DNA from 2 places in the Pseudomonas sp. Irchel 3A5 genome. Region 2 is predicted to be linked to the other one. Evidence: riboswitches for the same ligand, from Rfam matches in the RefSeq annotation. Region 2 holds a riboswitch; the other holds the start of a gene.
What was found. Region 2 has a riboswitch for cobalamin ahead of CKW31_RS20615 (ABC transporter substrate-binding protein). Riboswitches for the same ligand answer to the same signal wherever they lie in the genome.

Region 1: linked by a shared signal. The riboswitch ahead of cobW (cobalamin biosynthesis protein CobW) and the one ahead of CKW31_RS20615 (ABC transporter substrate-binding protein) in region 2 are both predicted to bind cobalamin.

The regions. Positions count from the first base shown of each region.
Region 1 is NZ_FYDU01000004.1:140,396-144,566, reverse strand. Features, by position in the region: gene CKW31_RS07595 (cobalamin biosynthesis protein) at 1-342, opposite strand, end outside; gene CKW31_RS07590 (CbtA family protein) at 505-1,212, opposite strand; gene CKW31_RS07585 (CbtB-domain containing protein) at 1,224-1,409, opposite strand; cobalamin riboswitch at 1,505-1,729, opposite strand; cobalamin riboswitch at 1,787-2,026, shown strand; gene cobW (cobalamin biosynthesis protein CobW) at 2,151-3,215, shown strand; gene cobN (cobaltochelatase subunit CobN) at 3,219-4,171, shown strand, end outside.
Region 2 is NZ_FYDU01000013.1:26,509-30,679, forward strand. Features, by position in the region: gene pcsA (phosphatidylcholine synthase) at 1-620, opposite strand, end outside; cobalamin riboswitch at 832-1,027, shown strand; gene CKW31_RS20615 (ABC transporter substrate-binding protein) at 1,219-2,256, shown strand; gene CKW31_RS20620 (iron ABC transporter permease) at 2,253-3,296, shown strand; gene CKW31_RS20625 (ABC transporter ATP-binding protein) at 3,293-4,090, shown strand.

The DNA.
Region 1 (4,171 bases), on a different contig from region 2:
CGAACCGGATTGGCTCGCCAGCGCCAGAGCTGAGCTTTCTGCGATGCCGAAACACCCCGTGTGCTCGAAGGCGATCTGTGAGCGATGGCTGAGCTGCGACTCGTAAGTAGCCAGCTGTTCCGCGTTGAAGAAACTCAACGGCAAATCACGCTGAATCGCCAGTTCCAGCAGCCCGGGCTCCTGGCTTTTCAGATCGATGGAGGCGAGGGCGCTGATGTCTTGCAAGCGCAGATCATGCGCTTCAAGGCTGTGCTCAATAAGCTCCAGCAGCGCCGCTGCGGAGCAACCGCGTTGGCAACCCAAGCCTGCCACCAGTATCGGCTGCTTGTTATCAAACAAAATATAACTCACTGAATTTAAATGCTTTTCTGTAGGAGCTCATGAGCATTGCGAGGCAGCGATGAGGGTGTATCAGGCAGGACGCCATCGCTGCCTCGCGGTGCTCGTGAACTCCTACAGGTCCAATGTTTGCTGCGAGACAGCTTATGTCAAATTTGCTCAAGATCAGGCTGGGTCGAGATCAGGGTTGTTACGACGGAACAGCCACGTGCTGATCAGGCCCATGGCGATCCAGAACACCGCGTTGGTCAGCAGTGAAGCGATCACGAATTGCGACTCCAGCGCTTCAGGTGCCAGGCTTTCGTGGATTTCAGGCTGCGGTGCGCCAATCACATGAGGCACTACCAGAATCGCCACGCCCAAGGCTTTCAATAGCCAGTTCCGGGCAAAGACGATCAGCGCGAGAGCGACAGCCGTCGAGGCTGCGGTGCCGATCCACCAGATCTGTCGCTGATTGAGGTCCGCAGCAGCGGTGCCCGGTAGTTCGGGCGGCAGGCCCAGGGTTGGCGCCAGGGTAAACACGGCAAAACCGGCCAGCCCCCAGAACAGGCCTTGGGAGGTTCTGCCCGGCGCTCGCAAGGTGTACAGCGCCGCCAGCATCAGCGCGAAACCCACTGCCACCACCAGATTACCGCCGGTGGTGGACACAATGCGCTGCCAGCCGTCTTGCGGCGACCAGGCTTCGACGTCATGCACATGGCCCGCCTGTGCAGTCTCGCCGTGAGCGTGTTCATGGACCTGCTCGGCAGGCGCGTTTTCGTAGGTTTCGGCTTGCAGGATCAACGGCGTGATCCAGAAGCTTTGCAGCAGGGTCAACAGCAGGGCGGCGAGCAGGCCGGTGAACCCGGCCGTTTGAGCGATTCGCTTGAACATGGCGTCAGGTCTCAATGGCAAGGAAAGGCGGCGCTGTGGCGAGTGTCATGGGCGGCGTTGTGGACCGCTTCGATGTGCGAGAAACCGGCGAAGTACACCAGACAGGCGCCGAGAATCGCTGCGCCGATGGCGGCGGTCAGGCGTTGGGTCTGGGTGGTTGCGGTACTGGCGGAGTGGCTGGTTGTAATGATCGACATGGCGCTTCCCTCTTGATGTCGGCAAGCAGGCATGCGCAGCACTGTCCGCTGACGAGTGTCAGGGGAGTGCAACTGCGCCCGCCCACCGCGGGTTCGTTATTTGTTTCATGTCGGGCCGGTCTCCGGGCTTGCGAGGGGTTGAGCGCACCATGGCGTCAACCTGCAAGAATCGCCTTCCCATGCCGTGATGCGCACAGTGGATCTGATTCTTCGCTCGCTTACCGTTGCGGGGGCAGCGCCGGACTTGTGCAGGCCAGAGGCCTGAACTCACCGGTTTCCCGTTTCACCCCGTGAGGGGCACCCGTAACAAGGCGTGTAGGAGAGCATGCGTCTGCATGGAACGTCAATCAGTCGATTGACCTGCCCGCAGTCACTGCGTAGCCTTGCGGGTTCGAGGTTCTCCAGCCGATCTGCGGGTCGGACGATATGGAGCTAAGACGGGAACGCGGTCAATGCCGCGGCTGCCCCCGCAACTGTAAGCGGTGCTGATTTATCGCACGGTCATTGCATTCTCTGCACAGCCACTGCCCGTCAAGGGCGGGAAGGCGCAATGACTGCCCCGGAGGTTTTCAGGGGCGCCGCAAGCCAGGAGACCTGCCTCGATTCGGGCCTTGAGCCCGACGAATTCTCACTACAACCGGGCGGGGTGATCCGGTGGCGAATCGCATCTCTGTGGCTACACGCCTGTGGCCACACAGGGTTTTCGTCCTGCTTGCCCGCCGTATTGCCAAAGGGCATCCGATGAAAACACTGGCCAAACTTCCCGTCACCATCGTTACCGGCTTCCTCGGTTCGGGCAAAACCACCTTGCTGCGCCACATGCTGGATAACGCGGAAGGTCGGCGCATCGCCGTGATCGTCAATGAATTTGGCGAACTGGGCATCGACGGTGAAATCCTCAAGCAATGCACCATTGGCTGCACGGAAGAAGAGGCGGTTGGCCGCGTTTACGAACTGGCCAACGGCTGCCTGTGCTGCACCGTCCAGGAAGAGTTCTTCCCGGTCATGCGCGAACTCGTCGCGCGCCGCGGTGATCTGGATCATATCCTCATCGAAACCTCCGGTCTGGCGCTGCCAAAACCACTGGTGCAAGCCTTTCAGTGGCCAGAAATTCGCAACGCCTGCACCGTCGACGCGGTGATCACTGTCGTCGACAGTCCTGCAGTACTCGCAGGTACGTTTGCTGCATTCCCTGATCAGGTCGATGCACAGCGCAAGCTCGATCCGAATCTGGATCATGAATCACCACTGCATGAATTGTTCGCCGATCAACTGGCCAGCGCCGATCTGGTCATCCTCAACAAGGCCGACATGATCGACGCTGCCGGTCTGGCCGCAGTGCGTGCCGAAGTCTCCGAAGAGCTGCCGCCTGCGGTCAAGGTCATCGAAGCCAGCAGCGGTCGTCTGCCGATCAACGTCCTGCTGGGGCTGGGTGCCGAGTCCGAGCAGCACATCGACGGGCGCAAGACCCATCACGATCACCACGAAGGCGATGATCATGATGACCACGACCATGACGCGTTCGACTCTATTTCCATCAAGCTGCCTCAATCCGAAGAAACACAGCTGCTTGCCGCGCTGACCCAACTGGTCGTTCAGCATGGCATCCTGCGGGTCAAGGGTTTCGCTGCCATCGCTGGCAAGCCGATGCGCTTGCTGATTCAGGGCGTGGGTACGCGTTTCGACAAACACTTCGACCGTGCCTGGAGTGCTGACGAAGAGCGCGCCACTCATCTGGTGCTGATCGGTCAGAAGCTCGATGCTGCTGCACTTGAATCCCAACTGCGCGCTGCGCTTGCGGACTGACCCATGCACCTGTTGAGAACCCAGCCCGGTGGTTTTGTACCGGACGACAGTATTGCCGACCTCGGACAAACCCCCGCCGAGCTGGTGATTCTCTGCAGTGGTGATTCAAGCCTGGCGTTGCTCGCCGAAGCCGCGCAGCAACTGCCGGAAGATTACCCAAGCTTGCGTCTGGCCAACCCGATGCAGGTTCAGAACCACGCTTCGGTCGACCTCTATGTCGATGAAGTGCTGCGCCACGCCAAGGTGATTCTGATTTCCTTGCATGGCGGGATCGGCTACTGGCGCTACGGCGTCGAACGCCTGATGGAGCTGGCAGCACGGGGCGTGCAGGTGATCATGGTGCCAGGCTGTGATCGTCATGATCCCGAGCTGACTGAACGCAGCACTGCGCCCGCCGAGGATTGCCACCGGTTATGGCAGTTTCTGCGTCAGGGCGGCATGCACAACGCGCTGGAGTTTTACCGTTGCCTCGCGACTCGCATGCTGGATCGGGATTATTCGTGGTCCGAGCCAAAAGCCTTGCCGCGAACTGCGGTTTACCATCCGCAGGGCGTCAGCGCTGATCCTGAAATATGGTTCGCTGACTGGGTGGTGGATCAGCCAGTCGTGGCGCTGCTGTTCTACCGCTCGCACTTGCAGGCCGCCAATACCGCGTTCATCGATGTATTTTGCGCTCGTTTGCAGGCGCAAGGCTTGAACCCGTTGCCCATCGCCGTCGCCAGCCTGAAGGAAGCGGGCTGCATGACGGTGGTCGAGGACTGGCTGGACGAGGTCGGCGTTGAGCTGATCCTCAACACCACCGGTTTTGCTCAGTCCAGCCCGGAAACGCCGCATTTGCGGCCATTCCGGCGTAACGTCCCGGTGATTCAGGCGATTTGCGCTCAGGATAACGAACCTGGCTGGCGGGCCAGCGAGCAAGGTCTGGGTGCCCGGGATCTGGCCATGCACATCGCGTT
Region 2 (4,171 bases):
CCGTTATGGGGATGGTTGATGATCAGCAACGCACTGCTGATCAACCAGATGGTGGTCACCAGGATATTCAGCGGCATGAAACGACGCACTCGGAACGGATGCAGAAACTTCATCCGTGTCACCGTCAGCAACGCCAGACCGATGATGGTCAGGAAGGTCACCCAAGGCGATGGCTGAATGATGTATAGACACAGCGCCACCACGTTCCAGGCCGCCGGAAAGCCCTGAAAGTAATTGTCCTTGCTCTTCATTTCCAGATTGCAGAAACAGAACAGCGACGACACCAGAATGATCGCAGTGCTCAACAACAACGTATAAGGCGGCAGCGGGATGTAGCTATAAATAAACAACGCAGGGATAAACACGTACGTCAGATAATCAATGACCAGGTCCAGCACTGAACCGTCAAAGCCCGGCAACACCGACTGCACGTTGAATTTGCGCGCCAGCGAACCATCGACGCCATCCACTGCAAGCGCCAGGCCTAGCCACAACAGACATGCCTTGGCTTGATCATCGAACAGGGCAATGGTCGCCAGAAATGCAATGACCACGCCGGTGGCGGTAAAACCGTGGGCACCCCAGGCTTTAAGCCAGGCCACTCGTTGAGTCGATATCACAGGAAAATGTCTCCAAAAGGTGTAGCGGACCAGTGTAAACCTGGTTGGACGGACTATCGACCGGCCATCGGTCGATAAGGTTCACCGCCGGACGGTGTTAACGCCCTGCCAGTTCAGGGTTGCATCATGCGCCGAGCAAGCGAAACGCACGATAAAAAAATGCCTGCCAGCGACCAATATAGGAAAAATCCCCACTCTTTTAAACATATCCATTACCATGCCGCCCGTCGGTTTCCAAACGGGATTAATAGGGAATCCGTGATGACCTCAAGGTCGTCAACCGGAACTGCCCCCGCAACTGTAGGCGCTGAGCCCTGCTCCATCGATGCCACTGGGTCACTCCGGGAAGGCCCGAGCACGGCGATGATGCGTCAGTCAGGAGACCTGCCGACATCAGAAAGCTGCACCGCAGCCAATAAAGCGGCCGCACTTTCTGGCAACTGACCCACCGGCGGGGTGTCCGGGGAGTACATCCGTCAGCACGGCGGCACAGCCGTGACTGATTGACCCTGCCGAGCCTTTGCCAGCAGCAAGTCGTGATGTGTATCCAGCCAGAACACCATCGTGCGGATAACCGTTCGAATGGAGATCGTTTTTCATGTCTTTGCCTCGTTTTGCTGTTCTGCTTGCTGGACTGGGTTTTTCTGCGCTGACCCTGGCGGCCAACCCGGCCCAACCCTCTGGCATGCAGACAACCTACCCGCTGACTCTGGATAACTGCGGCGTGCCGCTGACCTTCGCCAAGGCGCCCGGCAAAGCTGTGACCATTGGCCAGTCAGCCACTGAAATCCTTTATTCCTTGGGGCTGGCCGAGAAAGTGGTCGGGACTTCGCTGTGGTTCAACAACGTGCTGCCCCGTTTCAAGGACCTGAACGACAAGATCCCGCGTCTGGCCGATAACGATCCCAGCTTCGAGGCGGTGATCAACAAGCGCCCGGAACTGGTCGCCGTGCAATTCGAATGGATGGTCGGCCCCCAAGGCGTGGTGGGCACCCGGCAACAATTCAACGAAATGAAAATCCCCACCTACCTCATGCCGTCGGACTGCGAAGGCAAAGACAATCTGAAAGGTGCTGATGGCACGCGCCTGCGCCCGTTTTCGATCGACAGCCTGTACAAGACCGTCACGCAACTGGCGCAAATCTTCGACGTCCAGGCCCGTGGTGCCGAGTTGAACGCCGACCTGCAGGCACGTCTCGCCACGGCTCAGGCCAGCGTCAAAGGCAAACACCTGAAGGACGCCTCGGCAGTATTCTGGTTCTCCAGCGCAGACCTGAACGTCGACCCTTATGTCGCCGGTCGCAAAGGCATTCCGGCGTTCATGATGGACACCCTGGGTCTGCGCAATATCGTGCAGTCCGATGAGGAATGGCCGACGGTTGGCTGGGAAACCATCGCCAAGGCCAACCCGACCATTCTGGTACTGGCGCGCATGGACCGCCGCCGCTTCCCGGCCGATGATTTCCAGAAAAAACTGGAATTCCTCAAGACCGACCCTGTCACCAAAAACATGGACGCGGTCAAGAACAACCGGATTGTCATTCTGGACGCCCAAGCCATGGAAGCGACGATTCGTACCTTCGACGGCATCGATGAACTGGCGGACGCCATCGACAAATTTGATCTGCACCCATGACAGCGCAATTCGCCGGTCGCTTGTTACGCAAGATTTGCCTGCACGGAGCCTGGGTGCTGGCGGTGTTGCTGGTGGCGATTGTCGCGGGCATTGCCATTGGCGAAACGCCGATCAGCCTGTCGCTGGTGTTTCAGGTGCTGGCCAACAAGCTATGGGGCGCAGGCTTCGTGCTCGACCCTATCGATGAAGGCATCGTCTGGAATTATCGCCTGACCCGCGCCCTCGTCGCAGCGGCCTGCGGCGCGGGCCTGGCTATTTCGGGCGTGGTTTTGCAATCACTGTTGCGCAACCCCCTGGCCGATCCTTACCTGCTGGGCATTTCCGCCGGGGCCTCGACCGGCGCGGTCCTGGTAGCGATCATCGGCGTGGGCGCAGGCGCTATCTCGTTGTCAGCCGGGGCGTTTGCCGGGGCCATGGCCGCTTTTGTGCTGGTCGCCCTGCTGGCGCGCAGTACCGGCGCTGTCAGTGGCAGCGGGCAGATCATTCTCGCGGGCATCGCCGGTTCGCAACTGTTCAACGCCCTGACCTCTTTCCTGATTACCAAATCAGCCAACTCCGAACAGGCACGCGGCATCATGTTCTGGCTGCTGGGCAACCTCAGTGGCGTGCGCTGGCAATCAGTCACGCTGGCCGTGCCGGTGGTGTTGATCGGTCTGGCGGTCTGCCTGTGGCATCGGCGCTCGCTGGATGCGTTCATGTTCGGCAGTGATTCCGCCGCGGCCCTGGGCATCCCGGTGCGTAGGGTTCAAGTGATATTGATCGCCACGGTGGCGCTGGTCACGGCGGTGATGGTCTCGCTGGTGGGTTCCATCGGTTTTGTCGGCCTGGTCGTGCCCCATGCGGCGCGCTTGCTGGTCGGCGTGCGTCATGGTCGTTTGATCCCGGTCAGTGCCCTGGCCGGCGCGGTCTTTCTGATCGCTGCCGATGTGCTGTCCCGCACGGCGATCAAGGGCCAGGTCTTGCCCGTCGGAGTCATCACCGCCCTGATCGGCGCACCGGTATTCGCCGTGATTCTGATAAAGGCCAAGGGGGGTCGATGAGCATTCTCAAACAGCCAGCGACCGACATCGACCGCGACGTGTTGTCGTGCTCCGGTCTGAACTGGTCGATCAAGGGTGTGCCCATTGTTCGGGATGTCGCGTTGCAGTTACGGCGCGGTGAAACCCTGGGATTGATCGGCCCCAACGGCTCCGGCAAATCCAGCCTGCTGAAGTTGCTGTCTGGCATCCGCACCCCGGCCAGCGGCGAGATCTACCTTAACGGCATTAACCTTGCCGCCATGAAACGCCGCGATGTCGCGCAGATGATTGCGGTTGTCGAGCAGCAGGCGGAAACCTCGGACGCGATCACGGTGCTGGACGCTGTAGAACTGGGCCGCACGCCTTGGCTTTCAGCGCTGGAGCCCTGGTCAGCCGCAGACGATGGCATTGTTCGTCAGGCCTTGCACGATGTCGACATGGCCGACAAACCCAAGCGCGCCTGGCACAGCCTGTCGGGGGGCGAAAGACAACGCGTCCACATCGCCCGCGCCCTGGCTCAACGACCGCAGATCCTGTTGCTGGATGAACCCACCAACCACCTGGATATCCAGCATCAGTTGAGCATTCTGGGGCTTGTCAGATCATTGTCGGTTACGACCCTGATCGCCCTCCACGACCTGAATCAGGCGCTGGCCTGCGACCGACTGGCCGTGATGGACAAAGGCGCACTGATCGCCATCGGTGAACCGTCCGAGGTTCTGACCTGCGAGTTGCTGCGCGAGACGTTTGGTGTAGAAGCGCACTACCTGACCGATCCGTATGACGGGACGCGAATATTGCGGTTCAGGTCGTAAAGCTGAAGAAGTCAGTCAATGGCGCGGGCCCGTGGGACCGGCTTCAGCCGGGAAGAGGCCAGGACAGACACTGAATCTTTA